4 regions of the Variovorax sp. GW821-FHT10B04 genome follow, and region 3 is predicted to be linked to each of the others. Evidence: predicted binding sites of a transcription regulator. Region 3 holds the regulator's gene; each other region holds the start of a gene.
The links. Region 3 encodes FNR, which switches genes on or off when oxygen is low (the NO sensors DNR and NnrR bind a similar motif). Its sites were predicted from a motif close to TTGATNNNNATCAA; they were not measured.
Positions count from the first base shown of each region.

Region 1 (7,671 bases), on a different contig from region 3:
CGTGACGCAGGCAGCCGAGCGCATGCACCTGAGCACGCCCGCCATGAGCCACACGCTGGCGCGCATCCGCGAGACCTTCGGCGATCCGATCCTCGTGCGGGCCGGCCGCAAGCTGGTGCCCACGCCGCGCGCGCTGGCGCTGGTCGAGCCGGTGCGCCAGTTGCTGGCGCAGGCCCAGGTGCTGCGCGCGCCGGCCGATGCGCAGGGCCTGGCCGCCGTGCGGCGGCGCTTCGTGGTTCGCGCGCCCGAAGGCATCGCCGTGGTCTTCGGGGCCGGCCTGTCGCTCGCGCTGGGGACCGACATGCCGCTCGCGAGCCTGCAGTTCCTGCCCGAGACCCATCACGATCCCAGCGCGCTGCGCGACGGCCGCATCGACCTGGACGTGGGCAGCTTCCGCGCGGTGGATCCCGAGACCGAAGCCCTGGTCCTGTCGCAACAGGCGCTCGTCGGCGCCGTGCACAGCGGGCATGCGCTGCTGCAAAGCGCGTCGTCCAAGGTGACCGCGGTGGAGCGCTTCGCCGCGGCGCGCCACGTGGACGTCACGCCGCGCCCCGGCGAGGTCTCGGCGGTGGACGTCGCCCTGGCAGCGTCGGGCCTGCAGCGGCAGGTGGCGCTGCTCGTGCCCAGCACCTTCTCCGCGCTCATCGCCGCTTCGCGCACCGAGCTGGTCGCCTGCGCGCCCGAGCGCACCGCGCGCGCCATGGCGCCTTCACTGGGACTGGCGGTGTTCGACCTGCCGCTCGCCGTCCAGAGAGAACCCATGCGGATGGCGTGGCACCCGCGGCACGGCGCCGACCCGGCGCATCGCTGGCTGCGCGAAGCCTTTCAACGCCTCCTCAACGATCCGCACTGGGTCGCACCCACGGTGGTGTCGCTGACGAAGGGGGCGCGCAAGGGCGTGGTCTGAGATCGCTCAGCCTCGATGCGGCGGCCTGCCCTTCAAACCGGCCCCGGCCATTTCCAGCCGGCGATCTCCGGCATGTCGATGCCATGCACACCGACGTAGGCGCGGTGCGCGAGCAGCCGGTCGCGCAGGTCCTGCTGCACGTGGCCGAGCCGATCGCGCAGCCGCGGCACGCGGTCGATCGCGTCGGCCGCCAGGTGGAAGCGGTCGAGCTCGTTCAGCACCGTCATGTCGAAAGGCGTGGTGGTCGTGCCCTCTTCGCGGTAGCCGTGCACATGGAAGTTGCCGTGGTTGGCGCGCTTGTACGCCAGCCGGTGGATCAGCGCCGGATAGCCATGGAAGGCGAAGATCACCGGCACGTCGGTCGTGAAGATCGAGTCGAACACCGCGTCCTCGACACCGTGCGGATGGCTGGTGGGCGACTGCAGCGCCATCAGGTCGACCACGTTGACCACGCGGACCTTCATCTCGGGCACATGCTGGCGCAGGAAGTCGACCGCGGCCATCGTTTCGAGCGTAGGCACGTCGCCGGCACAGGCCATGACCACGTCGGGCTTCACGCCCTCGTCGTTGCCGGCCCAGCGCCAGATGCCCAGGCCGCTCTCGCAATGCCGCGCGGCGGCATCGATGTCGAGCCACTGCACCTCGGGCGCCTTGCCAGAGACGATGACGTTCACGTAGTTCCGGCTGCGCAGGCAGTGATCGACCACCGACAGCAGCGTGTTCGCGTCCGGCGGCAGGTACACGCGCACCACCTCGGCCTTCTTGTTGACGACATGGTCGATGAAGCCCGGGTCCTGGTGGCTGAAGCCGTTGTGGTCCTGCTGCCAGACGTGGCTGGTCAGCAGGTAGTTCAACGACGCGATGGGGCGCCGCCACGGCAGCTTGCGCGTCACCTTCAGCCACTTCGCATGCTGGTTGAACATCGAGTCGATGATGTGGATGAAGGCCTCGTAGCACGAGAAGAAGCCGTGCCGCCCGGTCAGCAGGTAGCCTTCGAGCCAGCCCTGGCACAGATGCTCGCTGAGCACTTCCATCACCCGGCCATCGGCGCCCACGTGGTCGTCGCCCGGCTCGATCTCGGCGGTGGAGGTGCGGGTGGTCACGTCGAACAACGCGCCCAGCCGGTTCGACACCGTCTCGTCCGGCCCGAAGACGCGGAAGTTCTGCGCCGGCTCGTTCAGGCGCATCACGTCGCGCAGGAACGAGCCCGTCACGCGGGTCGCCTCGGCCAGCGTTCTGCCCGGTGCGGCGACCGCGACGGCATAGTCGCGGTAGTCGGGCAACCGCAGGTCCTTCAGCAGCAGGCCGCCGTTGGCATGCGGATTGGCGCTCATGCGGCGCGCGGGCTCCGGCGCCTGTGCGGCGATGTCGGCACGCAGGCGTCCGTCCGCATCGAAGAGCTCCTCCGGCCGGTAGCTGCGCATCCACGATTCGAGCAGCGCGATGTGCGCCGGGTTGTCGGCAAAGCCGGTCAGCGGCACCTGGTGCGCGCGGAAGGTGCCTTCGACCTGCACGCCATCGACCACGCCGGGGCCGGTCCAGCCCTTGGGCGAGCGCAGCACGATCATCGGCCAGCGGTGCCGCTTGCCGAAGCCGTCCAGCCGCGCTTCGAGCTGGATCGCATGGATCACGTCGAAGGCGCTGTCGAGCGCCGCCGCCATCGCCTGATGCATCGCGCCGGGCTCATGGCCCGAGACGAAATGCGGCTCGTAGCCGTTGCCGCGCAGCAGTTGCGTCAGCTGCTCGTCGCCGATGCGCGCGAGCACCGTCGGCCCGGCGATCTTGTAGCCGTTGAGATGCAGGATCGGCAGCACCGCGCCATCGCGCGCCGGGTTCAGGAACTTGTTCGAATGCCAGCTCGCCGCCAGCGCACCGGTCTCGGCCTCGCCGTCGCCGATCACGCAGCAGGCGACCAGGTCGGGGTTGTCGAACACCGCACCGTGCGCATGCAGCAGCGAATAGCCGAGTTCGCCGCCTTCATGGATCGAACCCGGCGTCTCGGGCGACACATGGCTCGGAATGCCGCCGGGAAACGAGAACTGCTTGAACAGCTTCTGGATGCCTTCGGCATCCTGCGGCACGTTCGGATAGACCTCGCTGTAGGTGCCCTCGAGCCAGGTGTTCGCCACCACGCCAGGGCCGCCATGGCCCGGGCCGGCGATGAAGATCGCATCGACACCGCGCGCCTTGATGACGCGGTTCATGTGGGCATAGATGAAGTTCAGGCCGGGCGTGGTTCCCCAGTGCCCCAGCAGCCGCGGCTTGATGTGCGCAAGCGCCAGCGGCTCCCGCAGCAGCGGGTTGTCCATCAGGTAGACCTGGCCGACGGACAGGTAGTTGGCCGCGCGCCACCAGGCGTCGAGCAGCGTGAATTCGGCGGGGATTCCGGGCTGGGCGGGCGCGGCGATCGAAGCGGGCATGGTCAGACTCCAGTGAAGGCTTCCAGTGTGGAAGCCGGCCCCGCCGGACGCTTGACGCGGATCAAGGAAAAGGACGATGCCCTCCGCAGCCGTCCCGCTCAGCCGATGTCGTGCAACGCGCGGAAGGCCTTGTAGAGATTGCGCGGGTCGAACTGGCCCTTGAACACCGCGGGCGGCTGCCGGTCGATGCCGAGCAGTCCATAGACCGCCGTCATCGCCGAGCGGATCGAATACTCCACCGTGAACACCACGTCGTCCGGCTGCTCGCAGAACTGCCCGATGACCGCGAAGTTGAGGTGGCCTTCCGGGTGCACCGCCGGCCGGTCGCCTCGCGTGCGGCGCAGGAACTGGCTGGTGATGAAGGGCATGAGGCACGGCAGGCAGATCGATTGCGCCAGGATGACGTCGGTGCGATCGCCCGCGCCCAGGTGCCCGAGCAGCTCCGTCATCAGCTCGCGGCCGGTGCATTCGGCCATCGGCTTCGCCACGAAGTTGCCGGGCTTGTCCATCGCAAGGCCGTAGCCCCAGAAGACCTGCACGTCCGCCGGCTGGCCGATGAAGTGCGGCTGGTGCGGCAGCACGATCGACATGAGCCAGTTCGAATCGGTGAAGGTGATGAGCCCGCCTTCACCCGGCACGTTGCCCGTGAAGTCGCGCACCAGCGTGAACAGCGCCGGGTCGCCCAGCGTCGTGGTGAAGGACACCCACTTCGACTCGTCGACATGCTCGGTGAAGGCCTGCGGCCGACCGAGTTCGGGGCGGCCGGCGGCGATCGTCTCCCACAGCGTCCAGGCACCGCCCTCGCGCTTGTCGTTGAGCGTCGGCGCCGCGTCCATGCCGCCGATCGACGCGCCCTCGGTCATCGAGCCGAGCGTCGCGATCACGACGTCCTGCGGGGCGACCTCGATGCGTGCGCCCTGCCCTGCCTTCTGCACGTCGATGGCCGTGACCGCGGTCCTGTCGCCCCGCGGCATGAACACCACGTCGGTCACGCGCGTGCCGAGTTCGAAGACCACGCCGCGCTCGTCCAGCCACTTGCGCAGCGGCAGCACCAGCGAGTCGTACTGGTTGTAGACCGTGCGCATGATCCCGCGCAGCTCGTTGAAGCCGGCCACCATGTGGGTGAAGCGCAGCAGGTAGCGCTTGAGCTCGACTGCGCTGTGCCATGGCTGGAACGCGAAGGTCGTGCACCACATGAACCAGAAGTTGGTGCGGAAGAAGGCATCGTCGAAGTGATCCGAGATGCGGCTGTCGCCGAACAGCGCTTCGGGCTCGATCGCCAGCTTCTCGATGGTGAGGATGTGCTTCTCGCTCAGGCCGAATTCGGGCGCGTCGATCTTGTGGCCCGCGCGCACCAGCCGCGACTTCGAGCCGGTCTTGATGATCTCGTTCCACTCGAAGATCTCCTGCGTGACCGTCTGCTTGCCGTCGAGCGTCGGCACCGACGAGAACAGGTCGTAGGTGCACAGGTACTTGCTCTCGATCATCCGGCCGCCGCGCACCATGTAGCCGTTGCGCGCGTCGCCCGCGCCGTCGAGGCTGCCGCCCAATCGGTCGAGCTCTTCGTAGATGGTGATGTTGCGGCCGAGCAGGTCGCCGTCACGGATGAGGATGGCGGCGGCGGCCAGCGAGGCAATGCCTCCGCCGATGAGATGGGCCTTGACGGCGCTGAGGTCGGGTTTGGACATCGGCCCATTCTGCGACCCCGCATCGGCGCCGCGCCATCGCTCCCGGCCCGTGGGTTGACGCAGATCAAGCCTGCGCCATCGGGCCGCCCGATGATCGACCGATGCATCCAGGACACCTCTCGTGACAGCGCTCCCCGGCAGCGTCGTGGCCGTGCGCGGCGCGGTGGTCGACGTGCGCTTCGAGGGCGCGTCGCTGCCGCCGATCCACACCGCCATCGAGGTGCTGTGGGACCGGCCCGAGGCGCTGCTGCTCGAGGTGCACGGCCATCTCGACACCACCACCGTGCGCACGATCGCGCTGCAGGCCACGGCCGGGCTGGCCCGCCACACGGCGGTGCGCGCCACCGGCGAGTCGATCGCGATCCCGGTCGGCGACGCGGTGCTGGGCCGGCTGCTCGACGTGGTCGGCAACGTGCGCGACCGCGGCGCGGCATTGCCGGCCGACACGCCGCGCCGCGGCATCCATGGGCTGCCGCCGGCGCTGGACCAGGGCACGTCGAGCACCGAGGTGTTCGAAACCGGCATCAAGGTGATCGACCTGCTGACGCCGCTGGCGCAGGGCGGCAAGGCGGCGATGTTCGGCGGCGCCGGGGTCGGCAAGACCGTGCTGGTGATGGAGCTCATCCACGCCATGGTCGAGAAGTATCAGGGCATCTCGGTCTTCGCCGGGGTCGGCGAACGCTCGCGCGAAGGCCACGAACTGCTCAACGACATGCGCGGCTCGGGCGTGCTGCCGCGCACGGTGCTGGTCTACGGCCAGATGAACGAGCCGCCGGGTGCGCGCTGGCGCGTACCCCTCACGGCGCTGACCATCGCGGAGCACTTCCGCGACGGCAAGCACCAGAACGTGCTGCTGCTGATGGACAACGTGTTCCGCTTCGTGCAGGCCGGCAGCGAGGTGTCGAGCCTGCTCGGCCGCCTGCCGTCGCGGGTCGGCTACCAGCCCACGCTGGCCACCGAGGTCGCCGCGCTGCAGGAACGCATCGCCTCGGTCGCGGGCGCATCGGTCACCGCGATCCAGGCGGTCTACGTGCCGGCCGACGACTTCACCGATCCGGCGGTGACCACCCTCTCGAGCCACATGGACAGCATCGTGATGCTGTCGCGCGAAGCGGCGGCGCAGGGCTTCTATCCGGCCATCGATCCGCTCGCGTCGTCGTCGGTGCTGCTCGATCCGCTGGTTGTCGGCGAGGCGCACTACCGGCTGGCGGAGCGGGCCCGCGAGGCGCTCGCCCGCTTCAAGGACCTGCAGGACATCATCTCGCTGCTCGGCGTCGAGGAGCTGGGCGCCGACGACCGGCTGACGGTGCAGCGCGCACGGCGGCTGCAGCGCTTTCTGACCCAGCCCTTCACCGTGACCGAGGCCTTCACGGGCACACCGGGGCGCAGCGTCGCCCTGGCCGACACGCTGGCCGGCGTGCGCGGCATCCTGGACGGCGAAGCCGACGGCTGGGCCGAGAGCTCGCTCTACATGGTCGGCACGCTGGACGAGGCGCGGCAAAAGGAAGCCGCGGCCCGTGCGACGGCGGCCGGCGCCGGCGCGACCGCTGCGGCGGCAACACCATGAGGCTGCGCATCACGACACCGCTGAGCGTCGTGGTCGACGACGACCGGGTGCGCTCGCTGCGCGCCGAAGACGCCAGCGGGAGCTTCGGTGTGATGCCGGGCCATGCCGACTTCCTCACCAGCCTGGCCGTGTCGGTGGTGCGCTGGGTGGCGGCCGACGGCAAGCCACGCTATTGCGCCGTTCGCCGTGGCGTGCTCACGGTGCTGGGCGGCCAGTCCATAGCCATCGCCACGCGCGAAGCCGTCTGCGGCGACGACCTCGCCACACTGGACCAGGACGTGCTGCAGCGCTTTCGTACCGACATCGACGCCCAGCGCATCGAACATGTCGAAAGCGCCCGCCTGCAGCTGAATGCGGTGCGCCAGCTGATGCGGCACCTGCGTCCGCACGGGCCGGTCGGCACCGGGAACTTCCAATGACGCAGCAGCCCGACGAGGACGACCCGCTGCTGCGCGAGACCCGGTTGCGCAGCGAACGCCATCGCGCGTCGGTGGCCGAGGGCGAGCCTTCGGTCGCGCGCCGGCTGGCGCAGATCGGCGTGCTCGGCTGGATGATCGTGACGCCCGCGATGCTCGGACTGTTCCTCGGCCGCTGGCTCGACGGCAGGTTCGGCTCGGGCATCTTCTGCACCGCGCCGCTGCTGCTGGCCGGTCTCGGCATCGGCTGCTGGTCGGGCTGGAAATGGATGAAATCCGCATGATGCTGCCCGTCTTCCCCGCCGACTCCGCATGGGCGATCGGCCTGCTGCTGGCCGCATACCTGGCGGGCGGCATGGCGCTCGGCGCGCTGTACTTTCGATTGCTCTGGTGGAACGCAAGGCGCTTCGGCGGCGGGTCGCACGTGGCCACGTCGATCGCATGGATGGTCGGGCGCTTCGCGCTGCTGGCCGCCGTGCTGGTGGGCGTGAGCTTCGAAGGCGCGATGCCGCTGCTGATGACGGCGCTGGGCATCTTCATCGCACGCTTCTTCGTGATGCGCCAGGTACGCGACGAACACACCGCGACGAGCGAGCCGGAGCGCACCCCATGAAGTCCCCGCTCGACAGCGTCGCGCTGTTCCACGTCGGCCCGGTGCCCATTGGTGCCAGCG
Region 1 is NZ_JBWKNQ010000006.1:211,359-219,029, reverse strand. It holds gene AC07PZ_RS17235 (LysR family transcriptional regulator) at 1-907, shown strand, start outside; gene AC07PZ_RS17230 (phosphoketolase family protein) at 940-3,327, opposite strand; gene AC07PZ_RS17225 (oleate hydratase) at 3,426-5,015, opposite strand; gene atpD (F0F1 ATP synthase subunit beta) at 5,137-6,582, shown strand; gene AC07PZ_RS17215 (F0F1 ATP synthase subunit epsilon) at 6,579-7,001, shown strand; gene AC07PZ_RS17210 (AtpZ/AtpI family protein) at 6,998-7,282, shown strand; gene AC07PZ_RS17205 (N-ATPase subunit AtpR) at 7,279-7,611, shown strand; gene AC07PZ_RS17200 (F0F1 ATP synthase subunit A) at 7,608-7,671, shown strand, end outside.
Region 1: a site for FNR is predicted at 5,070-5,083, ahead of AC07PZ_RS17225 (oleate hydratase). Genes of this name have one in related genera too.

Region 2 (7,671 bases), on a different contig from region 3:
ATCGCGACCGTGCAGAGCAGCGACGCGACCAAGGTCATCACCGTGCGCACGACCGGCTTCGACGCCGCCGCTGCGACCGGCGGCAGCGCCTCGGTCGAAACCGCCGAAGGCGTGGCCGATTCGGGCAAGTCGAGCTTCGTCGGACGCGAAGTCACGAAGAGCGCACGCCCCGAACTGACCGCCGCGAAGATCATCGTCTCGGGCGGCCGCGCGCTGGGCAGCGCCGAGAAGTTCCAGGAAGTGATGGCACCGCTGGCCGACAAGCTCAACGCCGGCCTGGGCGCATCGCGCGCAGCGGTGGACGCGGGCTACGCGCCGAATGACTGGCAAGTGGGCCAGACCGGCAAGATCGTCGCGCCGCAGCTCTACATCGCCGCGGGCATCTCGGGTGCGATCCAGCATCTGGCCGGCATGAAGGACTCCAAGGTGATCGTGGCGATCAACAAGGACGAAGAAGCGCCGATCTTCTCGGTGGCCGACTACGGGCTGGTCGCCGACCTGTTCGTCGCCGTGCCGGAGCTGGTCAAGGCCCTGTAAGAACGCGCGGAGCACACATCACCTGAAGAAGGTCCAGGGCATCGTTCGCGATGCCCTTTTCGTATCTGCAGCAGATGCTGCACGTGGAGACTGAGACATGAGTTACATCGCCCCGCTCAAGGACATGCTGTTCGACATCGAGCACCTCGCGAACATCGCGCAGGTCGCGAAGATGCCGGGCCTGGAAGACGCCGGCCTCGAGACCGCGCAGGCCGTGCTGGAAGAATGCGCGCGCTTCAATCAGGACGTGGTCGCGCCGCTGAACGTCGCGGGCGACCGCGAACCTTCGTCGTTCAAGGACGGCGTGGTGACCACCACCGAGGGCTTCAAGGAAGCCTTCGCACAGTACGCCGCGGGTGGCTGGCAGGGGCTGCAGCATCCGGCGGACTTCGGCGGCCAGGGCTTGCCCAAGACCATCGGCGCGGCCTGCGGCGAGATGCTCAACTCGGCCAACATGAGCTTCGCACTGTGCCCGCTGCTGAGCGACGGCGCGATCGAGGCGCTGCTCACGGCCGGCTCCGACGAGCTCAAGGCGGTGTATCTCGAGAAACTGGTGAGCGGCCAGTGGACCGGCACCATGAACCTCACCGAGCCGCAGGCCGGCAGCGACCTCGCGCTGGTGCGCAGCCGCGCCGAGCCACAGCCCGACGGCACGTACAAGGTCTTCGGCACGAAGATCTTCATCACCTACGGCGAACACGACATGGCCGAGAACATCGTGCACCTCGTGCTGGCACGGGTGACCGGCGCGCCTGAGGGCGTGAAGGGCATCAGCCTGTTCGTGGTACCGAAGTTCATGGTCGAGAAGGACGGCTCGCTCGGCGCGCGCAACGACGTGCACTGCGTGAGCATCGAGCACAAGATGGGCATCAAGGCCTCGCCGACCGCGGTGCTGCAGTACGGCGATCACGGTGGCGCCGTCGGCTATCTCGTCGGCCAGGAGAACCGCGGCCTCGAGTACATGTTCATCATGATGAACTCGGCCCGCTATGCGGTGGGCATGCAGGGTATCGCGATCGCCGAACGGGCCTACCAGCATGCCGTGGCCTATGCCAAGGACCGCGTGCAGAGCCGCCCGGTCGACGGCTCGATGAACACCAGCGCGCCGATCATCCATCACCCCGACGTCAAGCGCATGCTGATGACGATGCGCGCCTACACCGAAGGCTGCCGCGCCATGGCCAGCGTGGCGGCAGCCGCCTACGACGCCGCGCACCACCATCCGGATGCCGATGCGCGCAAGCAGAACGCGGCCTTCTACGAATTCATGGTGCCGCTGGTCAAGGGTTACAGCACCGAGATGAGCCTCGAAGTGACGTCGCTCGGCGTGCAGGTGCACGGCGGCATGGGCTTCATCGAGGAAACCGGCGCGGCGCAGTACTACCGCGACGCGAAGATCCTCACGATCTACGAAGGCACGACCGCGATCCAGGCCAACGACCTGGTCGGCCGCAAGACCGCGCGCGACGGCGGCCAGACCGCCAAGGCCATCGCCGCGCAGATCGAGACGACCGAAGCCGAACTCGCGAAGCTCGACAGCCCCGCCGCGGCTGCGGTGCACAAGCGGCTGAAGGCGGCGCGCGAAGCCTTCCTCGACGTCGTCGACTTCGTCGCCGGCCAGACCAAGGCATCGCCGAACGCGGTGTTCGCGGGCAGCGTGCCCTACCTGATGCTGGCCGGCAATCTGGTGGCGGGCTGGCAGCTCGCGCGCTCGCTGATCGTGGCGCAGGAACTGGCGTCGCGCAGCTTCGACACCGACTTCATGCTGGCCAAGGTCGCGACCGCACGCTTCTACGCCGAGCACATCCTGAACAAGGCGCCCGGCATCCGCGACAGCATCGTCGACGGCGCCGACAGCGTCACGGCACTCGCGCTCGACGCGTTCTGAATCTCGACAACAACACTCCCCGAGGCAAATCCATGTCCAAGCTTCCTCCCGTGCTCGCGAACCTGCCGCTGCCGATCATCGGCTCGCCGCTGTTCATCATCAGCAACCCGCAACTGGTGATCGCCCAGTGCAAGGCCGGCGTCGTCGGCTCCATGCCGGCGCTCAACGCGCGCCCTGCGGCGCAGCTCGAAGACTGGCTCGCCGAGATCACGGAGGAGCTGGCCGCCTACAACAAGGCCAACCCGGACAAGCCGGCTGCGCCCTTCGCCATCAACCAGATCGTGCACAAGAGCAATGACCGGCTCGACCACGACATGGAGATGGTCGTGAAGTACAAGGTGCCGATCGTCATCACCTCGCTGGGCGCGCGCACCGACGTCAACGACGCCGTGCACAGCTACGGCGGCGTGACGCTGCACGACATCATCAGCAACACCTTCGCGAAGAAGGCGATCGAGAAGGGCGCCGACGGCCTGATCGCGGTGGCGGCCGGCGCCGGCGGCCATGCCGGCGTGAAGAGCCCGTTCGCGCTGATCCAGGAAATCCGCCAGTGGTTCGACGGCCCGGTGGCGCTGTCGGGCTCGATCGCCAGCGGCGCGGCCGTGCTGGCGGCGCAGGCGATGGGCGCCGACTTCGCGTACATCGGCACCGCCTTCATCGCGACCGAAGAGGCGCGTGCCAGCCAGGCGTACAAGCAGGCGATCGTCGACGGCAATTCCGACGACATCGTCTACTCGAACCTGTTCACCGGCGTGCACGGCAACTACCTGGCGCCGAGCATCGTCGCCGCCGGCATGGACCCGGCGAACCTGCCCGAAGGCGACCTGAAGACGATGAACTTCGGTACCGGCGATGGCGCCAAGGCCAAGGCGTGGAAGGACATCTGGGGCTCGGGCCAGGGCATCGGCGCGATCACCGAGGTGACGACGACGGCGGCCTTCGTCGACAAGCTCAAGCGCGAATACAAGGCGGCTCGCGAGCGGCTGGCGCTCTGATTCGAGACGCCGATCTGGCGGTGCGGCATGCGCTGCCCGCCAGTCCAGGCCTCCCCAGGTCCACGATGCCGTTCGGTGCCGTGGACCTTTTTCGTGGTGCCTTGATTTGACGCAATCGAAGTGAAGGCGATGGACACTTTGTCCATCGTCAAGGCTCGTGGTTTTCCCTATCATTGCGAATATTCAGTAAATACTGAAAATTCGGGAATGAAAGATGAAGCCCTCCACGTCGTCGAATGCCGCCCTGCGATCGCTGGCCCGTCCGGGCGTCGGCAGCCGTGTGCTGGGCGCGGCCGCGCTGCTCTGGATTCCGCAGGCTGCGCTGCTGGCCGTGGCTGTGCAACGGCTGGGGCAGGGCGGCGGACTGCCCGATGCCATCGGGCCGGCGGCGGGTGTGCTGCTGCTCGGCCTGCTGCGCGCAGCGGCTGAGCGCTGGGGTACGCGCAAGGTCTTCGCGCAGGCCCGCGAAGGGCTGTCGGCACTGCGTGCGCAGGCCGCCGCGTCGCTCGCGGCGCGGTCGCCGCTGGACCGCGGCCGCCCCGCATCGGGCCAGGCCGCCAGCGTGATCGCCGAACAGGCCGAGGCCATCGTGCCTTATCTCGTGCGCTACGCACCGACCCGCTGGCGCGCGATGGCGGTGCCGCTGGTCATCCTGCCGGTGGTGGCCTGGTTCTCGTGGGTGGCGGCGCTGGTGCTGCTGGTCGCGGCACCGTTGATTCCGGTGTTCATGGCGATCGTCGGCTGGCGCGCCAAGGCGGCGAGCGAAGCGCAGATGGTCGAGATGGGGGGCATGAACGCCTTCCTGCTCGACCGGCTGCGCGGCCTGGCCACGCTGCGCGCATTGGGCGCGGTCGACGCCACGGCCGAGCGGCTCGGCGATGCGGCGCAGTCGCTGCGCCGGCGCACGATGGCCGTGCTGCGCATCGCGTTCCTGTCGTCCGCCGTGCTGGAACTGTTCTCTGCGCTGGGCGTGGCGATGGTGGCCGCTTACGTGGGCTTCCATCTGCTGGGCACGCTGCCGTTCGGCGCCTGGGGCCATCGGTTGTCGCTGGGCGAGGGGTTGTTCGTGCTGCTCCTCGCACCGGCCTTCTTCGAGCCGCTGCGCGAGCTGTCGGCCGTGTGGCACGACCGCGCGTCGGGCGAGGCTGCACTCGAAGCGCTCGCCAGCCTGGCGCAGGGCGGAGAACCGTTGCCTGGCGCAGCGGCCGATGCAGCGGCCGACGCAGTGGCCGTGCAGCAGCCCGAAGCGCCGCCCGCGATCCGCATCCGTGGGCTGCACTTCGCGCATGCCGGCGAGCCTGCGCTGTTCGATGGCGCGCAGTTCGACGTCGCTGCCGGGGAGCATGTCGCGCTGATGGGGCCGAGCGGCTGCGGCAAGACCGCGCTGCTGAGCCTGATCGCCGGCCTGAGCGCAGCCGGGCAGGGCGAGATCGCGATCGGCGGCGCGCCGCTGACCGACGCCAGCGTGCGCGGCCTGCGCCAGCGCATCGGCTGGATGGGCCAGCGTCCGCACGTCTTTGCCGGCTCGGTGCTGGCCAACGTCGCACTCGGCCGGCCCGGCATCGACGCCGCGGCCGTGCAGCAAGCCGTGCGCTTCGCGGCGCTCGACGGCGTGGCGCAGGCAAGGCCCGGCATCGCGCTGGGCGAGGGCGCGGCCGGCCTGTCCGGCGGCGAGGCGGTACGGCTTGCGCTGGCGCGCGCCGCAGCGCAGGCCGATGCCGACCTGCTGCTGGTCGACGAGCCGACGGCCCACCTCGACGCGGAGACCGCTGCACGCGTGAGCGACGCGCTGCTCGCGCTCGCACGCGGCAAGACGCTGATCGTGGCGACCCATGACCCGGTGCTCGCGGCGCGCATGGACCGCGTGATCCGCCTGGATGCCGCACCGACCTCATCGGCCGGATCGACCGGCCTCGCTGCCTCGCTCGGCGACGCCAGGGAGGCCGCATGAACACCGTTCGCTCATCTTCTGCCGCGCGGCGCCGCTGGCGCGATCTGCAACCGCTGCTGCGGCCCTTCCTGGCCACGCAACCGCGCCGGCTGGCGCTCGGCGCGGCGATGGCGGCGCTGACCGTGCTCATGGGCATGGCGCTGCTCGGCCTGTCGGGCTGGTTCATCACCGCGACCGCGCTGGCCGGACTGCAGGCCGCCACGGCGCTCGGCTTCGACGTGTTCATGCCTTCGGCCGGCATCCGGCTGCTGGCGATGGGCCGCACGCTGTCGCGCTACGGCGAACGGCTGGTCACGCACGACGCCACCTTCGCTGCGCTGGCCGACCTGCGCACCCGCCTGTTCCGCGGCTGGGCGCGGCCCGATGCGGCGCGCCAATTGCTGGCACGGCCGGCTCGCCTGCTGTTCCGGCTCACGGCCGACATCGACGCGCTCGAATCGCTGTACCTGCGCATGCTGGTGCCGGCTGGCGCCGCCCTGGGTGCGGCGCTGTTCGCCGGCCTGGTGCTCGGGTTCATGAATGCCTGGGCCGGCGCATTGCTGGCGCTGTGGCTGGTTGGCGCAGGCTGGGGCATCGCGTTGATGGCGGCACAGCGCGCCGCGCCGGCCGCGGTGAAGCGCGGCCAGGCGATCGAGACGCTGCGGGCCCGCGCGGTCGACCTCGTGTCGGGCCAGACCGAGCTGGTCATGGCCGGACGGATCGACGCCCAGCGCGAAGCGCTCGCCGTGGCCGACCGGCATCTCGCACGCGCCGACCTTGCACTGAACCGTCTCGAGGCCGACACCGGTGCGGCCTATGGCGTCGCCGGCACGCTGACGCTGGTCGCCGTGCTGCTCGCGGTCGCGGCCTTGGCGGGCCGAGGCGCGATCGGTGCGCCGGCGGCTGCGCTCGCGCTGCTGGTGTCGCTCACGGCCGTCGAGCCCTTTGCCGCACTGCGCCGCGGCGCGCTCGATGCGGGCCGCACCTGGCTGGCCGCGCGCCGGCTCGCACCCCGTCTGGCGGCGGAAGACGCCGCACCATCGTTGCCGGTGGCCGCGAACGACGCTTCGGTGCTGCGCCTCGTCGACGTCGTCGCGACCCATCCGGGCAGCCGTGCGCCGGCGTTGCACGGCGTGTCGCTGCTGGTCGAATCCGGCGAGCGCGTGGCGCTGGTCGGCCCGAGCGGTGCCGGCAAGTCGACGCTGTTGGCCGTGATCGCCGGTGAACTCGCGCCGCGCACAGGCCGGTCGAGCGTGCCGCCGCTGAGCCTGCTCACGCAGCGCACCGAGCTGTTCCAGGACAGCCTGCGCGACAACCTGCGGCTGGCCGACCCGACAGCAGACGACGCACGGCTCTGGCGCGTGCTGGAGGACGCGGGTCTCGCATCGGACGTGCGCGCGCTCGGCGCGGCTCTCGACACGCCGCTCGGCGAAGGTGGGCTGGGCCTGTCGGGCGGCCAGTCGCGCCGGCTCGCACTGGCGCGTCTGCTGTTGCGCGACACGCCGCTGTGGGTGCTGGACGAGCCGACCGAAGCGCTCGACGCCGCCATCGCCGCCGACGTGCTGCAGCGGCTCGACAGCCACACCGCCGGCCGCACGTTGCTGATCGCCACCCACCTGCGCCGCGAGGCCGCGCTGGCCGATCGCCTGGTCTGCCTGCAGCAGGGCCGCGTCGTCGCCGACCTGCGGCGCGGCACGCCGGCCTTCGACGCCGCACTGAACACGCTGCGGCCCGACTGAGCCGCCGCCCCAAGAACACTCAAGGAAAGGAAGTCCCCCCATGGACCTCGACATCGTTGCACTCTCGCGATTGCAGTTCGCGCTCACCGCGCTCTACCACTTCCTCTTCGTCCCGTTGACGATCGGCCTGGCCGTGATCCTCGCGATCATGGAGACGGTCTACGTCATGACGGGCCGCACCGTCTGGCGCGACATGACGAAGTTCTGGGGCGTGCTCTTCGGCATCAACTTCGCGATGGGCGTCGCCACCGGCATCGTGATGGAGTTCCAGTTCGGCATGAACTGGAGCTACTACAGCCACTACGTCGGCGACATCTTCGGCGCGCCGCTGGCCATCGAAGGGCTGATGGCCTTCTTTCTCGAAGCCACCTTCGTCGGCCTGTTCTTCTTCGGCTGGGACAAGCTCAGCAAGGTCGGCCATCTGGTGACGACCTGGGCGGTTGCGATCGGCTCCAACCTGTCGGCGCTGTGGATCCTGATCGCCAACGGCTGGATGCAGAACCCGGTCGGCTCGGCCTTCAATCCACAGACCATGCGCATGGAAGTGACCGACTTCGCCGCCGTGCTGACCAACCCGGTCGC
Region 2 is NZ_JBWKNQ010000013.1:129,538-137,208, reverse strand. It holds gene AC07PZ_RS26330 (electron transfer flavoprotein subunit alpha/FixB family protein) at 1-537, shown strand, start outside; gene AC07PZ_RS26325 (acyl-CoA dehydrogenase) at 635-2,425, shown strand; gene AC07PZ_RS26320 (NAD(P)H-dependent flavin oxidoreductase) at 2,458-3,420, shown strand; gene cydD (thiol reductant ABC exporter subunit CydD) at 3,635-5,371, shown strand; gene AC07PZ_RS26310 (amino acid ABC transporter ATP-binding/permease protein) at 5,368-7,089, shown strand; gene AC07PZ_RS26305 (cytochrome ubiquinol oxidase subunit I) at 7,130-7,671, shown strand, end outside.
Region 2: a site for FNR is predicted at 3,522-3,535, ahead of cydD (thiol reductant ABC exporter subunit CydD). Genes of this name have one in related genera too.

Region 3 (7,671 bases):
GTTGCTAGCTATGTCGCGGCGGGAGGTGAATGCGGTGGGAGGTGAGGGCGGGCTTCAGAGTGCTAAGGTTGATGACGGTTAGCTTGGCTACAGCTGCTTTAGACTGATCGCGGTCGTTCGCGGTTTGGGACTGGGGGACTGCTCTCGCCAAGAGCAGCAGTCGTCTCAGCTGGCCGGCGTGTCTACGGCCAGGTAGCGCTGTGCGGCCGCGTGGGGGACAGGTCTTCGATGACGGCACGCAGATGCGCAAAATGGGCGCAGCCCAGCCGCTGGACGTAGGCGCCATCCTCCGCAGTTGTTGTTCGCGGCGTCATGTCAGGCCTCAGTTCGGCCCGCCGACCTACCGGCCTGCGAACTGAGGCGTCAGGAGTTGGCTGCCTCGGTCTTACCATCGCAAGACGCCTGATCGCCCTCTTCAACCGAGCAGTTGCTGGGCCTTCTTGGTGGCACAGCTTTGGGATCAGCGGCGCAGGTCGCTAGCCCCTTTTTGCGTGGGCGCCACCTGTTGCCACAGTTCTACAAGTGCTAGTCGCAAGTCGCTAGTCAGAGACATGTGAGCCTGCACGCGGAGATATTGACGTTGCGATTCGACGTCATTCGCAACCCATGAAGCCTTCCTAGGTCGAACCCCACCAAGGGGCTTTGTTACGATTCGCTACCAGCGAACGAGCCTGCGGCAATCCGGTCTTGCGGCTCTGTTATCGCAGCAAGGTCCTCAAATGGCGGCGGCAAGAACAGACTACGGCGAGAACGAGCACAGCATCCTGTACGCAGAGACCTCCGGGTGCTGCCCGCTGTGCTCGAAGTCAATTCTTTTTCGCAAGCCGGGCTCAAGCAGGTTGAACAAAGGCTACGAAGTGGCTCATATCTACCCGCTGAATCCGACCCCGTCCCAAGTCACGGCTCTTATTGGCCGCGCCGTTCCTCAAGCTATCAATGCGCTCGAGAATGTCATTGCGCTTTGCCCCTCCTGCCACACGAAGTACGACAAGGACTTCAAGCTGGATGAGATGGACAAGCTTAGAAAAATCAAGGACGGCTTTCTCGTTGAGGCGCGCGCCAACGCAACGGTGGCCGACTACAAGATTCAGGAAGAGGTGTACGCAATCCTGGACAGCATTACTTCACTGAGCAGCATCGAGCTAGACATCCCTCCAGCTAGCTTCGACGCCACGACCGTGGACAAGAAGCTACGTACGGGGATGAGCCCTCTGCAAAGGCATGAGATCAAGACCAATGCCGTCACTTTCTATGTTCGCATCCGGGACCAGATCCGCATGTTGGAGCAGAGTGACCAAGTAGCCGTGCGCTTGCTGCAGAGCCAGATCAACACCTACTACTTGGCGATGCAGCAGCAAAACCCTGACAACAAGGACGCGGTCTTCAACTTCGTAGCGCAGTGGATCAGCGCTCGAACTGGCAGGCCACTTCTAGCCGCAAAGGTGCTGACGTCCTTCTTCGTCCAGAACTGTGAGGTCTTCGATGTTGGTCCCTAGCAAGTTCACACGACTTGAAGAGTCGACACTGTTCAAGATGCGGAAGGTCTTGATGGGCAAATCGCAGGGTGAGACCGTGCAGGACGTCTACCGCCGAACTCACGGCGTCTTTCAGGATGCGACGGAGTTCCTGCATGCGCTGGATGTGTTGTTCGTACTCGGCATGCTGACCATTGAAGTAGAGACAGGCTCGATTAGCTATGCTTAAAGAAATCCGCTGCGTTCACTTCAGTCATTCACCGATTAAATTCCGCCCTGGCTTGAACGTCATCCTTGGAGACGATGACGCCAAGAACTCCATTGGCAAATCCACGGTTCTCATGGTCATCGACTTCGTATTCGGAGGCTCGACCTTCGCAGAGAAGGACGATGCGGGGGCCATCCGTGAGCTTGGGCCGCATCGCTACGACTTTTCGTTCGAGTTCGGTTCCGAGCGGATGTGCTTTTCACGCGCGACCGATAGCCCTGACCTAGTGCATGAGTGCAATGAAGAGTATGAGGCACAGCGCGAGCTTGGAATCGACGAGTACAACAGGCTGCTGAAGCGCTTGTACGGGCTGGACGAGCTGGAGGGCACGTTCCGGTCCATCGTGAATCCGTTTTCGCGCATTTGGAAGAAAGGCGGGCTGAACCCAAGCCACCCGTTCGTGGGCGCAGACAAGGAACCAGTCGCGGCGGCCATCACCCGCCTGGTTGACCTATTTGGCCGCAGCCCTGATGTGGCACTAGAGCGCAAGACTTTGGACGGTCTGAAGAACCGCAAGAAGCTCATCAGCGACTCCATGACTGCGAGCATCATCCCGAAGATCACCAAGCCCCAGTACCTAGAGAACACCCGGTCAATCGAGTCCAACCAAGCTCAGATTGAGCAGTTGAAGAACGGGTTCAGCGGCGCCCTCAATGTCTATGAGTCGCTGTTCGACCAAGACTTGCAGAAGAAGCAGCAGCGCAAGCTTGAGCTTGGTAGCCATCGCATCGAACTTCAGACCAAGGTCCGCCGCCTTGAGCGGGAGATCTCGGGCATCACACCGCGCCTTGCGGCCAATATTGCGCTCGTCGCCGACTTCTTCCCGACGGTTGACGTGCAGCGCCTCGAACAGGTTGAGGCCTTCCACCAGAAAATTGGCAGCATCGTCAAGAAGGAATTGAAGGATGAGCTGGCTGCCACTGTCGAGGAAGAGCGCGCAGCAGCGTCTGAGCTGGCTCAAGTGGATGCTGCGATCCAGGCATCGCTGCAGTCGAAGGGCCTGCCTGACGACGTGTTCAATCGCGTTTTCGAACTGAAAGGCGCCGTCGACAAGGCAGCCGCCGAAAACTATCACTTCGAGAGCAAGGTCAACATCGACGCTGCTGTCAAAGGCTCAAACGATCGCCTAGAAGACATCTATGCAGGAATCTTCTTGGCCATCGAAAGCCAAGTGAACGGCAAGCTCAGGTCGTTCAACAAGGTGGTCTACGGCCCGTCGCGGGTCGCCTCAGAACTCCGCATTAGGAATGCTGGGTCTTATCTCTTCACCTCACCAGACGACACCGGCACTGGCAAGTCCTTCGCAGGCCTGGTGGGGTTTGACCTGGCGATGCTGTCGCTCACCAAGTTGCCGATGGCGCTTCACGACTCGGTCATCTACAAGAACATCGAGGTGCCAGCGACGGCGCGCATTTTGCGCATCCTGGCAGCCATGCAGTCGAAGCAGATTTTTCTGTCGTTCGATGAGGCGAAGAAGTTTGGGCCGGAAGTGGAGCAGCTGTTAAAGCGCTTCACAGTCTTGAAACTCGCTCACGACGACCTGCTGTACACCAAGGATTGGCGCACTCGAAAGTAGTCGCTTTTCGGGCGCTGGTTGGGTCTTCCGTTTGCCGAGCATCGCGTCGGCTGACGTGAGCATGTCGCACTGACTTAGCAGCGGCCGCTGGCTCGCCAAAAAGCCAGCGACTCCAGACAGCCTTCTGCTACCACCCGATCAATTTCGGCTTTGGGCACATTGCTGACAGCCCACACGGCAGAGCGATCGTCAGCGACCGCTGCAAAGCAGCGCATTAGCCCGCTCAGCCCACCCCCCTCAACAAGCCGGCGAATTCACAAGACGCCGCAGCGCCTCCGCATCCACGATCCGCACGTGTCTTTGCTGCACCTCCGCAATCCCGTCCTCGACGAACTTCGACAGCGTGCGGCTCACCGTCTCAAGCTTGAGCCCGAGATAACTGCCGATCTCTTCGCGCGTCATCCGCAGCACGAGTTCGGACGCCGAGAAGCCGCGCGCATGCAGGCGCTGCACCAGGTTCAGCAGGAAGGCCGCCAAGCGTTCCTCGGCACGCATGCTGCCCAGCAGCAGCATCACGCCATGCTCGCGCACGATCTCGCGGCTCATGATCTGGTGCACGTGGCGCTGCAGCGCCGTCACCTCGCGCGACAGCTCCTCGATGCGCTCGAACGGCATCACGCAGACTTCGGCGTCTTCGAGCGCGACGGCGTCGCAGGTGTGGCGGTCGTTCACGATGCCGTCCAGCCCGATGATCTCGCCCGCCATCTGGAAGCCGGTGACCTGGTCGCGGCCGTCCTCGGTCGTCACGCGGGTCTTGAAGACGCCCGTGCGGATCGCGAACAGCGACGTGAAGCGTTCGCCGTTGTGGAACAGCGCCTCGCGCCGCTTGACCTTGCGCCGGGTCGCGACGATCTCGTCGATGCGCTCGAGCTCCGAGGCGTTCAGCCCGACGGGCATGCACAGCTCGCGAAGGTTGCAGTTGGAACAGGCGATCTTGATGGTTTCGGGTGTCATGGCGCAGGCGGTGTCGGCCGGCCGCCTGTCTCGGCAGCGCGGTCGGTGTGAGTCCCTTTTGCCGGATTGTCGGCAGGCGGTCCCGCAGGCGGATTGATCCACGTCAAGGGAGAGGGCGGCCGTTGGCGGCACAGTGCCTGCATGCCGATTTCCGTCCTTGCCGATCCCGCTGCGCCCATGGCTGGCGCTTCTGGCACTTCTGCCGTTTCTGCTTCCACCGCCATCACCGCGACGCCGGTCCTGACGCCCGACACCCTGCGCCGCTTCGATGTGGCCGGGCCACGCTACACGTCCTATCCGACGGCGGACCGCTTCGTCGAGGCCTTTGGCGCCGACGACTACGGGCAGGCGCTGCGGCAGCGCGCGGCCGGCGCACGCGGCGGTGCGATGCCGCTGTCGTTGTACGTCCACATCCCGTTCTGCGAATCGCTCTGCTATTTCTGCGCCTGCAACAAGATCGTGACGCGGCACCACGAGCGCGCCGACGAGTACCTCGACCACCTGGAGCGCGAGATCGCACTGCAGGTGGCACAGCTTGGCCGAGGCGCCGTCGTCAGCCAGCTGCACCTGGGCGGCGGCACGCCGACCTTTCTCGACGACGCTGCACTGCGGCGCTTGATGGCCATGCTGCGCGCGGCCTTCACGCTGGTGCCGGGCGGCGAGTACGCGGTCGAGGTCGACCCGCGCACCATCGACCAGAAGCGGCTCGCCGAACTGGCGTCGCTGGGCTTCAACCGGCTCAGCTTCGGTGTGCAGGACTTCGACCCGGCCGTGCAGAAGGCGGTGCACCGCATCCAGCCCGCGCAGCAGGTGTTCGACCTGGTCGCCGCCGCGCGCCGGCTCGGCTTCGGCTCGCTCAACGTCGACCTGATCTACGGCCTGCCGCGGCAGAACGCCGCGTCCTTCGACCAGACGCTGGCGCAGATCTGCACGCTGCGCCCCGATCGCATCGCGCTCTATGCCTATGCGCACCTGCCCGAGCGCTTCAAGCCGCAGCGGCGCATCCATGGCGACGAGCTGCCCGACGCGGCGACGAAGATCGAGATGCTGTCGCGCTCGATCGCGGCGCTCACGGCGGCCGGCTATGTCTACATCGGCATGGACCATTTCGCGCTGCCCGACGACCCGCTCGCGATCGCCAAGCGCCAAGGACGGCTGCACCGCAACTTCCAGGGCTACAGCACGCAGCCGGACTGCGACCTGGTGGCGCTCGGCGTGTCGGCGATCGGCCGTGTCGGTGCGACCTACAGCCAGAACGCGAAGACGCTGGAGGAGTACTACGACCTGATCGGCCAGGGCCGCCTGCCGGTGGTGCGCGGCCTGGCGCTGTCGCGCGACGACGTGCTGCGGCGCTCGGTGATCATGGCGCTGATGTGCCAGGGCCGGGTCGACTTCGAGTCGATCGAACTCGCGCACCTGATCGATTTCCGGCGCTACTTCGAAGCCGAGCTGGCGGCACTCGCACCGCTGGAGGCGACGGGCCTGGTCGTGCTGGATGCGCGCGGCGTGCAGGTCACTGCCACCGGCTGGTTCTTCGTGCGCGGCATCGCGATGGTGTTTGACCGCTACCTGCAGGCCGATCGCAACCGCACGCGCTTCTCGCGAATCATCTAGGGCGCGCGATGCAGACCGCGCTGGCCGGCACCGCACTGCTGATGGGCCTGGCCGGCGGCCCGCACTGCGTCGCGATGTGCGGCGCGGCCTGCGCGGGCGCAGTGCGGCTCGCACGTGCGCGTCTGCCCGGCGGCGGCATCGCGACCACGCTGGCGTCGCCGGCGGCCATGGCCGTTCCCGGGAACGGTGCGGCCACCATGGCGCTGCACGCAGGCCGGATGCTCGGCTATGCGGCCGGCGGTGCCATGGCCGCGGCGACGGTGCAGGGCCTGGGGTTCGCCAGTGCGCATGTGGCGGCACTGCGTCCGCTGTGGGTGCTGCTGCACGTCTTCGTGTTCGCCTGGGGCGCGGTGCTGGCGATCATGGGGCGACAGCCCTTGTGGGCGCATCAGGTCGGTCGTCGGGTCGGCGAATGGCTGCGCCCTTTGGCCGGCTCGCTGCGCGGCGTGTTCGCCGCCGGCGTGCTCTGGCTGGCGATGCCCTGCGGTCTGCTCTATTCGGCACTGATGCTGGCTTCGCTGGGCAATGGACCCTGGCAGGGCGCCGTCGTCATGGCGGCGTTCGCTGCGGGCACCTCCGTGTCGCTGGTGGCGGCGCCGTGGCTCTGGCAGCGCCTGCGCTGGCGGCTCGACGTCGCGCGCCAGGCCTGGGGCACGCGCATCGCCGGTGCGTTGCTGGCGGGCGTTGCGCTGCAGGCGATCTGGATGGATGTGTGGCGGCAGGTCGCGCTGTGGTGCGCCTGAACTTCACTGCGGGGCGCCGAGTGTTGAGCGCGGCTGGACGCCCGGCTCGGAAGGGGCCTCGTACACGAGCAGGTCGCCAGGCTGGCACTGGAGGTAGTTGCAGATCTTCTCGAGCGTGTCGAAGCGCACGCCCTTGACCTTGCCCTGCTTGAGCAGCGACATGTTGGCTTCGGTGATGCCGACGTGCTCGGCCAGGTCCTTCGAGCGGACCTTGCGGCGCGCGAGCATCACGTCGAGCTGGACGACGATCGTCATCGCGGGCCTCGGCTAGAGAAACGCGGCATTTTCTTCGGCCAGCAACTGGCCTTGCCGGAGTACGCCGCTCATCAGCCACAGCACCATCGCGCACAGCAGCACGAGGGCGTGTGCGACGCCGCCTCCGACGACCACCGCACGCGCGCCCACGGCGTTCTCCCAGGTCAGCGAGACCGACAGCAAGGGCACCGCGGCGAAGGCGGCCAGGGCCGTGCAGGCGATCAGCACGGCCAGGCGGCGCATGCAGCGCGCGGCATGCGCCGTGAAGGCCTGGCCCTGCGCCAGGTCGGCCAGGCATTCGCGCGCCCGCCACAAGGTCCATGACATGAGCAGGACGGGCACGGCGCTGACCAGCGCGCCGATGGCGCGTTGCCCGTCATGCAGCGGGCTCCGGATGTCGCCGATGCCGAGGTTCGCGAGGGCCAGCAGGCTGTCGGTGGGCGCCCAGGCCCAGTAGAGCGGCACCAGCACCGGCATGACGAGCGCCAGGACAAGGCAGATCGCCGCAAGTGCCATGCAGAGCTTGCCGAAGTGCTCAGGTTGGTGCGCAGGAATGTCCGCGGATGCCGCGGGGACAACGGTGTGGGTGGACAACTCAGCTCCTTGGCGTTAAAAATATCTGTAAAACAATAATTTATTGTTGAATGGCAGATATCTTAAACCACCCAAAGGAGTGATGCATGCGTCCGTTGTCTTTGTTGCGTGGGGCTTCGAGCCTCTGGATCTGTGCGCTGTTGGCGGGCTGTTCCGGCGTTCCCCTGGGGTCCGTTCCGCGCCTCTTGGCGT
Region 3 is NZ_JBWKNQ010000012.1:102,037-109,707, forward strand. It holds gene AC07PZ_RS25130 (hypothetical protein) at 1-82, shown strand, start outside; gene AC07PZ_RS25135 (ABC-three component system protein) at 720-1,496, shown strand; gene AC07PZ_RS25140 (ABC-three component system middle component 7) at 1,549-1,704, shown strand; gene AC07PZ_RS25145 (DUF2326 domain-containing protein) at 1,697-3,319, shown strand; gene fnr (fumarate/nitrate reduction transcriptional regulator Fnr) at 3,557-4,273, opposite strand; gene hemN (oxygen-independent coproporphyrinogen III oxidase) at 4,451-5,887, shown strand; gene AC07PZ_RS25160 (sulfite exporter TauE/SafE family protein) at 5,896-6,630, shown strand; gene AC07PZ_RS25165 (helix-turn-helix domain-containing protein) at 6,634-6,885, opposite strand; gene AC07PZ_RS25170 (DUF2975 domain-containing protein) at 6,898-7,479, opposite strand; gene AC07PZ_RS25175 (hypothetical protein) at 7,566-7,671, shown strand, end outside.

Region 4 (7,671 bases), on a different contig from region 3:
TGACGCTCGAGACGGTGAGCCGCGCACTGTCGCGCATGGCCCGCAGCGACGTCATCCGCTTTCCGGAAAAGTGCCGGCGCGACATCCACATCCCCGAGGTCGGCGCGCTCACCGCCTTCATGCAGCGCGCCTCGGCGGCGGCGGCGCCGGCCGGCACGCTTCACTGACGCATCGACTCACTGCGCGGTGCGCAGCACCTTGCGGATGGCCGACTCGAGCTCGGCCCGGGTGTAGGGCTTGCGCAGCAGCTCCCAGGCGCCCGGTGTGCCGAGCAGGTCGGTGGAAAAGCCCGACATCAGCAGCACCGGCAGTCCGGGCCGGAGCTTCTTCGCTGCGTCGGCGAGCTCGGTGCCGCGCAGGCCGGCGCCGAGCGCGATGTCGGTGAGCAGCAGGCCGAGCGGTACGTCCGAAGCCAGCACCGGCAGCGCCTCTTCCGCGGTGGCACAGAACCGTGCTTCGCAACCCATCGAGACCAGGAACTTCTGCACGATGCCGCGGACTTCCGCATCGTCCTCGACCACCAGCACACGCAGCCCCGGTGGCAGGCCGGCCGGCGTCGAGAGCGGGCCGGACGACGTGGCCGCAGCGGCGTCGTCGTCCAGGGCCTCGTCCCGCACCAGCGGCAGGTACAGCGTCAGCGTCGTCCCGATGCCGATCGCGCTCTGCAGGCCCAGGGCACCGTGCGACTGCCTTGCAAAGCCATACACCGTGGCCAGGCCGAGGCCGGTTCCGCGGCCCGCGTCCTTGGTGGTGAAGAAGGGTTCGAAGGCACGCGCCTTGACCGCTTCCGACATGCCTTCGCCGGTGTCCGCGACCGAGATCGCGACATAGGCCTGCCCGGCGCGCTCGGGCTCGTCCAGCGTGAGCGGTGGCGGCAACGCGGCCACGATGCGGCAGGCAAAGGACAGCGTGCCGCCCTGGGGCATCGCGTCGCGTGCGTTGATGGCGATGTTCAGGAGCGCCGATTCGAGCTGCACCGGGTCGGCCATGCACAGCGCGTCTTCGGCTTCCACATGGATCGCGATGCGCTGGTCGAGCGTGCGGCGCAGCATGTCGGTCAGCGATTCGAGCAGCGCGCGGGCGTCGATCACCGCCGGCTGCAGCACCTGGCGGCGCGAGAAGGCCAGCAGCTTGCCGGTGAGTTCCGCACCGCGGCGGGTGGCGCGCATCGCCGACGCGATCAGCGGCCGGATCGACGGATCGTCCGCGCAGCCCGGCACGTCTTCCAGCACCTGCAGGTTGCCCGAGATGACGGTGAGCAGGTTGTTGAAGTCGTGCGCGATGCCGCCGGTGAGCTGGCCGACGCTTTCCAGGCGCTGCGAATGGCGCAATGCCTCTTCGCTCTTCTCGCGTTGCAGCAGCGTGGCCAGCATGCTCGACAGCGAATCGAGAAAGCGCTCCTCGTCGTCGCCGAAGCGCTCGGCGGCGCGGGCGCCGACGGTCAGCGTGCCGATGACCCGGCCGCGGTCGGAGATCGGCACGACGATGCCGCTCTCTTCGGCCAGGTCGCGGATCACCTTCGACCTGCCTTCGGCGACCACGCCGCGGGAGAGCCGCTCCATGTCGCCGGCGACCAGGTCGCCGATCGCCGTGCCCGGCGGCAGCCCGGTGCCGGCCGTGATGCGGAAGGCCAGTCCGTTCGGTTCCAGCATCAGGATGACGGCCGTGTCGACCTCGAGCGCATCGGTCACGATGGCCGGCACCTGCAGCAGCAGCGCATGGGAGTCGGACGCGTCGACCATCAGCCGGCCGAAATGGGCCAGGTGCTCGGCATAGCGCGCCCGCTTCAGCGCCGCCTGGACGCGCGGATAGCCGTCGATGCCGCGGATCGCGGCCACCACGTAGGGCAGGCCGTCCTTGTGCAGCGGGCTCAGCGCGATCTCGACCATCACTTCGCTGCCGTCGCGCCGCCTGGCCGTGAGGTCGAGTTGCCGGCCCATCGGGCGCGCGCGCGGCGCCTTGGCGTAGCCGTGGCGGTAGGTCGCATGGCGCGGGCGCACGGCGTCGGGCACCAGCTGTTCGACGTCGAGCCCGATCAGTTCGTCGCCGGTGTAGCCGAGCAGGTCGAGCGCGGCCGGGTTGGCCAGCACGATCAACCCTTGCTGGTCGACCAACAGCAGCGCGTCCGGGTAGGCCGCGAAGACCGACCGAAAGACCTTGCCGTCGTCGAAGCCCGGCCCGAGCGGGATGCGTTCCATCAGGCCGCCTCGACGCGCGGTGCGAACAGGTAGCCGGCGCCGCGGACCGACTTGATCAGCGCCTGGGCGTCCGTGCCGGCCTCGAGCTTGCGGCGCAGCCGGCCGACCTGCACGTCGATCGTCCGGTCGAACGGGCCGGCATCGCGGCCACGCGTGCGCTCGAGCAGGAAGTCGCGCGACAGCACCCGGCCGGGACATTCGGCCAGCACGCAGAGCAGGTCGAATTCGCCGGTGGTCAGCGCCACTTCATGGCCGTTCGCGTCGAGCAGCCGCCGCGCGCCGGTGTCGAGCAGCCAGCCTTCGAAACGCAGCCGCGTGGGTGCGACGGCGCCGGGCGGCTGCGATGGCGCCGGGCCGGTCGTGGCGGACGGCGGCGCGGTCCGGCGCAGCACCGCCTTCACGCGTGCCAGCAGTTCGCGCAATTCGAAAGGCTTGGTCACGTAGTCGTCGGCACCGACCTCCAGGCCGACCACCTTGTCGACCGCATCGCCGCGGCCGGTCACGATGATCAGCCCGCAATGCCAGTGCTCGCGCAGCTTGCGTGCGATCTCGAAGCCGTCCTCGCCAGGCAGCCCGAGGTCGAGCAGCACCAGCGCCGGCGCGTCGCGCGCCATCAGGTCCATGAGCGCGCGGCCCGAATGCAGCTGGCTGACCCGGAAACCATGCATCTGGAGGTAGTTGGCCAGCAGCAGCGTGATGTCTGCTTCGTCGTCCAGAACGGCGAGATGGGTAGGAGAAGTCACTGCGGCATGTTAGCCGCAGCTCGAGACGATTGTGACGATGAGTGGCCCGGAGTGGCCCGGAGCGGCCCGTCCCGGGCGTCCGGCACCTGCCGGCTACAGCGCGTCGTCGGTCATGCGCATCACGATGCGGCCTTCGATCGCGCCCTGGCGCATGCGGTCGAGCACGGCGTTGATGTTGTCGATGCGGTCTTCCGCATAGATCGTGTGCACCTTGCCTTCGCCGGCGAAGGCCAGCGCCTCCTGCAGGTCCTTGCGCGTGCCGACGATCGAGCCGCGCACGGTCTTGGCGTTGAGCACCACGTCGAAGATCGGCAGTGCGAAGTCGCCCGGCGGCAGGCCGACCAGCGACATCGTGCCGCGCTTGTGCAGCATGCCCAGCGCCTGCGCGAACGCCGGACGCGACACGGCGGTCACCAGCACGCCGTGCGCGCCGCGCAGGCTGCGCTGCACTTCCAGCACCGGGTCCTGTCGCGCCGCGTTGATCACCATCTCGGCGCCGAGCCGGGTGGCGAGCGCGAGCTTGGTGTCGTCGATGTCCACGGCGATCACATGGAAGCCCATGGCCCGCGCGTACTGCACGGCCAGGTGGCCGAGCCCGCCGATGCCCGATATGGCGACCCAGTCGCCGGGCTTGCAGTCGAGCACCTTCAGGCCCTTGTAGACCGTCACGCCCGCGCACAGCACCGGCGCGATCTCCGAGAAGCCGACGTTGTCCGGCAACTGGCCGACGTAGCCGGGGTCGGCCAGCACGTATTCGGCGTAGCCGCCGTTCACGGTGTAGCCGGTCATCTGCTGGCCGTCGCACAGCGTCTCCCAGCCGGTGATGCAGTGCTCGCAATGGCCGCAGGCGGTGTGCAGCCAGGGCACGCCGACGCGGTCGCCTTCCTTCACGAGCCGAACGCCCGCACCGACCGCTGCGACGTAGCCCACGCCCTCATGGCCCGGGATGAAGGGCAGGCTGGGCTTGACCGGCCAGTCGCCGTCGGCGGCATGCAGGTCGGTGTGGCACACGCCCGAGGCGATCACCTTGACCAGGACCTGCCCGGGCTGAACCTCGGGGACCGGAACCTCCTCGATCTGCAGCGGTTGGCCGAAGGTATGGACGACGGCGGCTTTCATGGTCTGCATGGCGTGCTCCTGGTGTCGAGGGTCATTCGATCGACAGCGCGCCGGTGGGCAGGCTCACGCGCAGCGGTGCGGCGGCTTCGTCGACGGCGGCGCTCGCTGCGGCCTTGGCCGCTTCCGGCGCGCGCACCAGCAGCACCGGCACCGTGGCGTAGCGCAGCACGTTCTCGGCGCTGCTGCCCAGCACCAGCCGGCCGACGCCGCGCCGGCCGTGCGTGCCCAGCACGATCAGATCGGCGGGCCAGTCGATGGCCTCGGCCGTGATCACTTCATGCACCGAGCCCTCGAAGTTGTCGTGCTGCACGGTGTCGACCGCGATGCCGGCCGCCGTCACTTCGGCCAGCGCGTCGGCCAGGACGCGCGCGCCATCCTTCTGCAGGTCTTCCATCCAGTTGCCGGCATAGCCGACGTAGCCGTTCATCGCGAGCGCGAAGGACAGTTCGTCGACCACGTGGAGCAGGCGGATCCGGCCGCCGGTCAGCGCCGCGAGGCGGATGGCCTCCTGCAGGCCGCGATTCGATGTCGTGCTGCCGTCGACCGGCACAAGAATTCGCTGGTACATGTGCATTCCTTGATGTGAGGGATGCGGCCAGTATGTGAAGGCCGACCGGGCCGTGGCCTTGACGTGCGTCAAGCCGTTGGCCGATGCCGTTGCCGGTGCGCCGAGCGGCGCCGATGCCGAATGGGTTGATCTGCATCAAGCGCCTGGCGGGTGGCGCTTCTTACATTGCTTCGGCACCCGCGAGCGACGCTCCACCGTGCGGCCCTGTCCGCCCGCAGGTCGCCTCCGCAACCCTGACCTCCACGCCGCCATGCCGACTGCTTCGACGACTCCCTCCCTGCCCGGTGCCGCGGAACGCATCGACCCGCCGTTGCACGCGGCGATGGCGCAAGCGACGTCCGCGCTCTCCGGCGCTTCTGCCTTTCTCGCCGCGGCCGACTGGGCGCTGCATCTGGCCGCATCGCCCGGCAAGATGCTGGACCTCGCCGCTCTCGCCACGGATGACGCGCTTCAGTGGGCTGCGGCCGGCGTCGGTGCGGCGGCGGGCGCCTCGGCGCATTCGGCCGATCCGCGCTTCGCGGCGCCGGAATGGTCGCTGTGGCCCTTCAACCTCATGCAGCAGGCGTTCACATCGAGCGAGCGTTGGTGGGACGCGGCTGCGCACGGCGTCTGGGGCGTCGAGAAGCATCACGCGGAGCTGGTCTCGTTCGGCGCTCGCCAGTGGCTCGACATGCTGTCGCCGGTCAACCAGTTCGCGACCAATCCGGTGGTGCTGTCGCGCACCGCCGCGCAGGGCGGCGCCAACCTCGCGCGCGGCATGCGCAACGCGCTGGAAGACCTGCAGCAGGCGGCGGCCGGCGCCGCGCCGCCGGGAACGCAGGCCTTCGTCCCCGGGAAGGACGTGGCGCTCACGCCCGGCAAGGTGGTGCTGCGCAATCGCCTGATCGAGCTGATCCAGTACGAGCCGACCACGGACAAGGTGCATCCCGAGCCCGTGCTGATCGTGCCGGCCTGGATCATGAAGTACTACATCCTCGACCTGTCGCCGCAGAACTCGCTGATCGGCTACCTGGTGGCGCAGGGCCACACCGTGTTCTGCATCTCGTGGAAGAACCCGGACGAGGGCGACCGCGACCTGGGCATGGACGACTACCTCCAGCTCGGCGTCTTCGCCGCCCTCGCGGCAGTGAACGCGATCGTCCCGAAGCGCCAGGTGCATGCCGCGGGCTATTGCCTGGGCGGCACGCTCCTGGCCATCGCAGCGGCCGCCATGGCGCGCGACGGCGACACGCGGCTCGCATCGATGACGCTGCTCGCCGCGCAGACCGACTTCACCGAACCCGGCGAGCTGGGGCTGTTCATCGACGAGGCCCAGGTCAGCGTGCTCGAGGCCGAGATGGCACGCGCCGGCTATCTGAGCGGCGCACAGATGGCCGGCGCCTTCGCCATGCTTCGGCCCGACGAGCTGATCTGGTCGCGCGTCGTCCATGCGTACCTGCTCGGCGAACGGGCACCGATGAACGACCTCATGGCATGGAACGCCGACGCGACGCGCATGCCGGCGCGGATGCATTCGCAGTACCTGCGCAGGCTGTTCCTGGGCAACGACCTCGCCGAAGGCCGCTATCTCGTGGACGGCCGTCCGATCGCGCTGAGCGACATCGTGCTGCCGGTCTTCATGGTCGGCACCGTCACCGACCATGTCGCGCCTTGGCATTCGGTCTACAAGCTGCATCACGAGCTGGTGTCGGACATCCGCTTCGTGTTGACCAGCGGCGGCCACAACGCGGGCATCGTGAGCGAGCCTGGCCATCCCCATCGCTCCTACCAGGTGGACGACCGGCCGGCCGGCGGAGCCGCCGTCGCGCCGGACGCATGGCGGGCCGCGGCGCCGACGGTCGAGGGCTCCTGGTGGCCGGCCTGGCATGCCTGGCTGCAGGCGCGTTCCGCCGCGTTGGCGCGGCCACCGTCCATGGGCGCTGCCGGCAAGGGCTTCCCCGTTCTGGGCGCGGCGCCGGGGTGCTACGTGCTGGAGAAATGATGCGCGCCTCGACATCCGGTGCGGCCATCGGATCGGCATCGGCGCTCGTGCTGGCGCTTGCCATGGCGGGCTGCGCCAGCATGGCGCCGGCCTACGTGGCACCGGCGCTGCCGGTGCCCGCCGCATACGGCGCCACCGACGAGGCGGCGCCCGATGGTGCCGGCTCGGCCGCATCGACCGCCTGGCGCGACTATTTCGCCGATCCGCAACTGCAGGCGCTGATCGCGCTCGCGCTCGACCACAACCGCGACCTGCGCCTGATGGTCCTGCATGCCGACGAGGCGCGTGCGGCCTATGGCATCCAGCGCGCCGACCTGCTGCCCACCATCGGCCTCAGCGCGAGCGGCGCGCGCTCACGCGTCCCTGGCGACCTCAACGTTACCGGGCACACCGTGGTCGGCGGCGACTACGAGGTCGGCGTCGGCCTGTCGTCCTGGGAGCTGGACTTCTGGGGCCGCGTCCGCAGCCTCAAGGACGCGGCACTGGAGAACTACCTCGCCTCGGAAGAAGCGCGGAGGGCCGCCACGGTGCAGCTGGTCGCACAGGTGGCCGACGCCTACCTCGCGTTGCGCGAGCTGGACGAGCGCCTCGCCATCGCGCAGCAGACGGTGGCCAGCCGGCAGGAATCGTTCCGGATCTTCCGGCGCCGCGAGCAGGTCGGCGCAACGTCGCGCCTCGACCTGCTGCAGGTCGAAACGCTGCTGACGCAGGCGCGCTCGCTGCAGGTGCAGTTGATGCAGGCCCGCGCCGCGCAGGCGCATGCGCTGGCCTTGCTGGTCGGCACCGATGCGGGCCTGCCCGTGCTGCCGCCACCGTTGCGCGACGACGCGGCCGTGATGCCCGAACTGCGCGCCGGCCTGCCTTCCGACCTGTTGAGCGCCCGCCCCGACATCGTCGCGGCCGAGCACCAGTTGAAGGCCGCACACGCCAGCATCGGCGCCGCGCGTGCCGCCTTCTTTCCACGCGTGATGCTGACCGGCAGCCTGGGCAGCGCGAGCGCAGAGCTCGACGGCCTGTTCGCCGGCGGTAGCCGCGCCTGGACCTTCGTGCCCAGCGTGTCGC
Region 4 is NZ_JBWKNQ010000004.1:404,468-412,138, reverse strand. It holds gene AC07PZ_RS13030 (Crp/Fnr family transcriptional regulator) at 1-167, shown strand, start outside; gene AC07PZ_RS13025 (PAS domain S-box protein) at 177-2,198, opposite strand; gene AC07PZ_RS13020 (response regulator) at 2,198-2,941, opposite strand; gene adhP (alcohol dehydrogenase AdhP) at 3,035-4,069, opposite strand; gene AC07PZ_RS13010 (universal stress protein) at 4,092-4,628, opposite strand; gene AC07PZ_RS13005 (PHA/PHB synthase family protein) at 4,879-6,609, shown strand; gene AC07PZ_RS13000 (efflux transporter outer membrane subunit) at 6,609-7,671, shown strand, end outside.
Region 4: a site for FNR is predicted at 4,754-4,767, ahead of AC07PZ_RS13005 (PHA/PHB synthase family protein). Genes of this name have one in related genera too.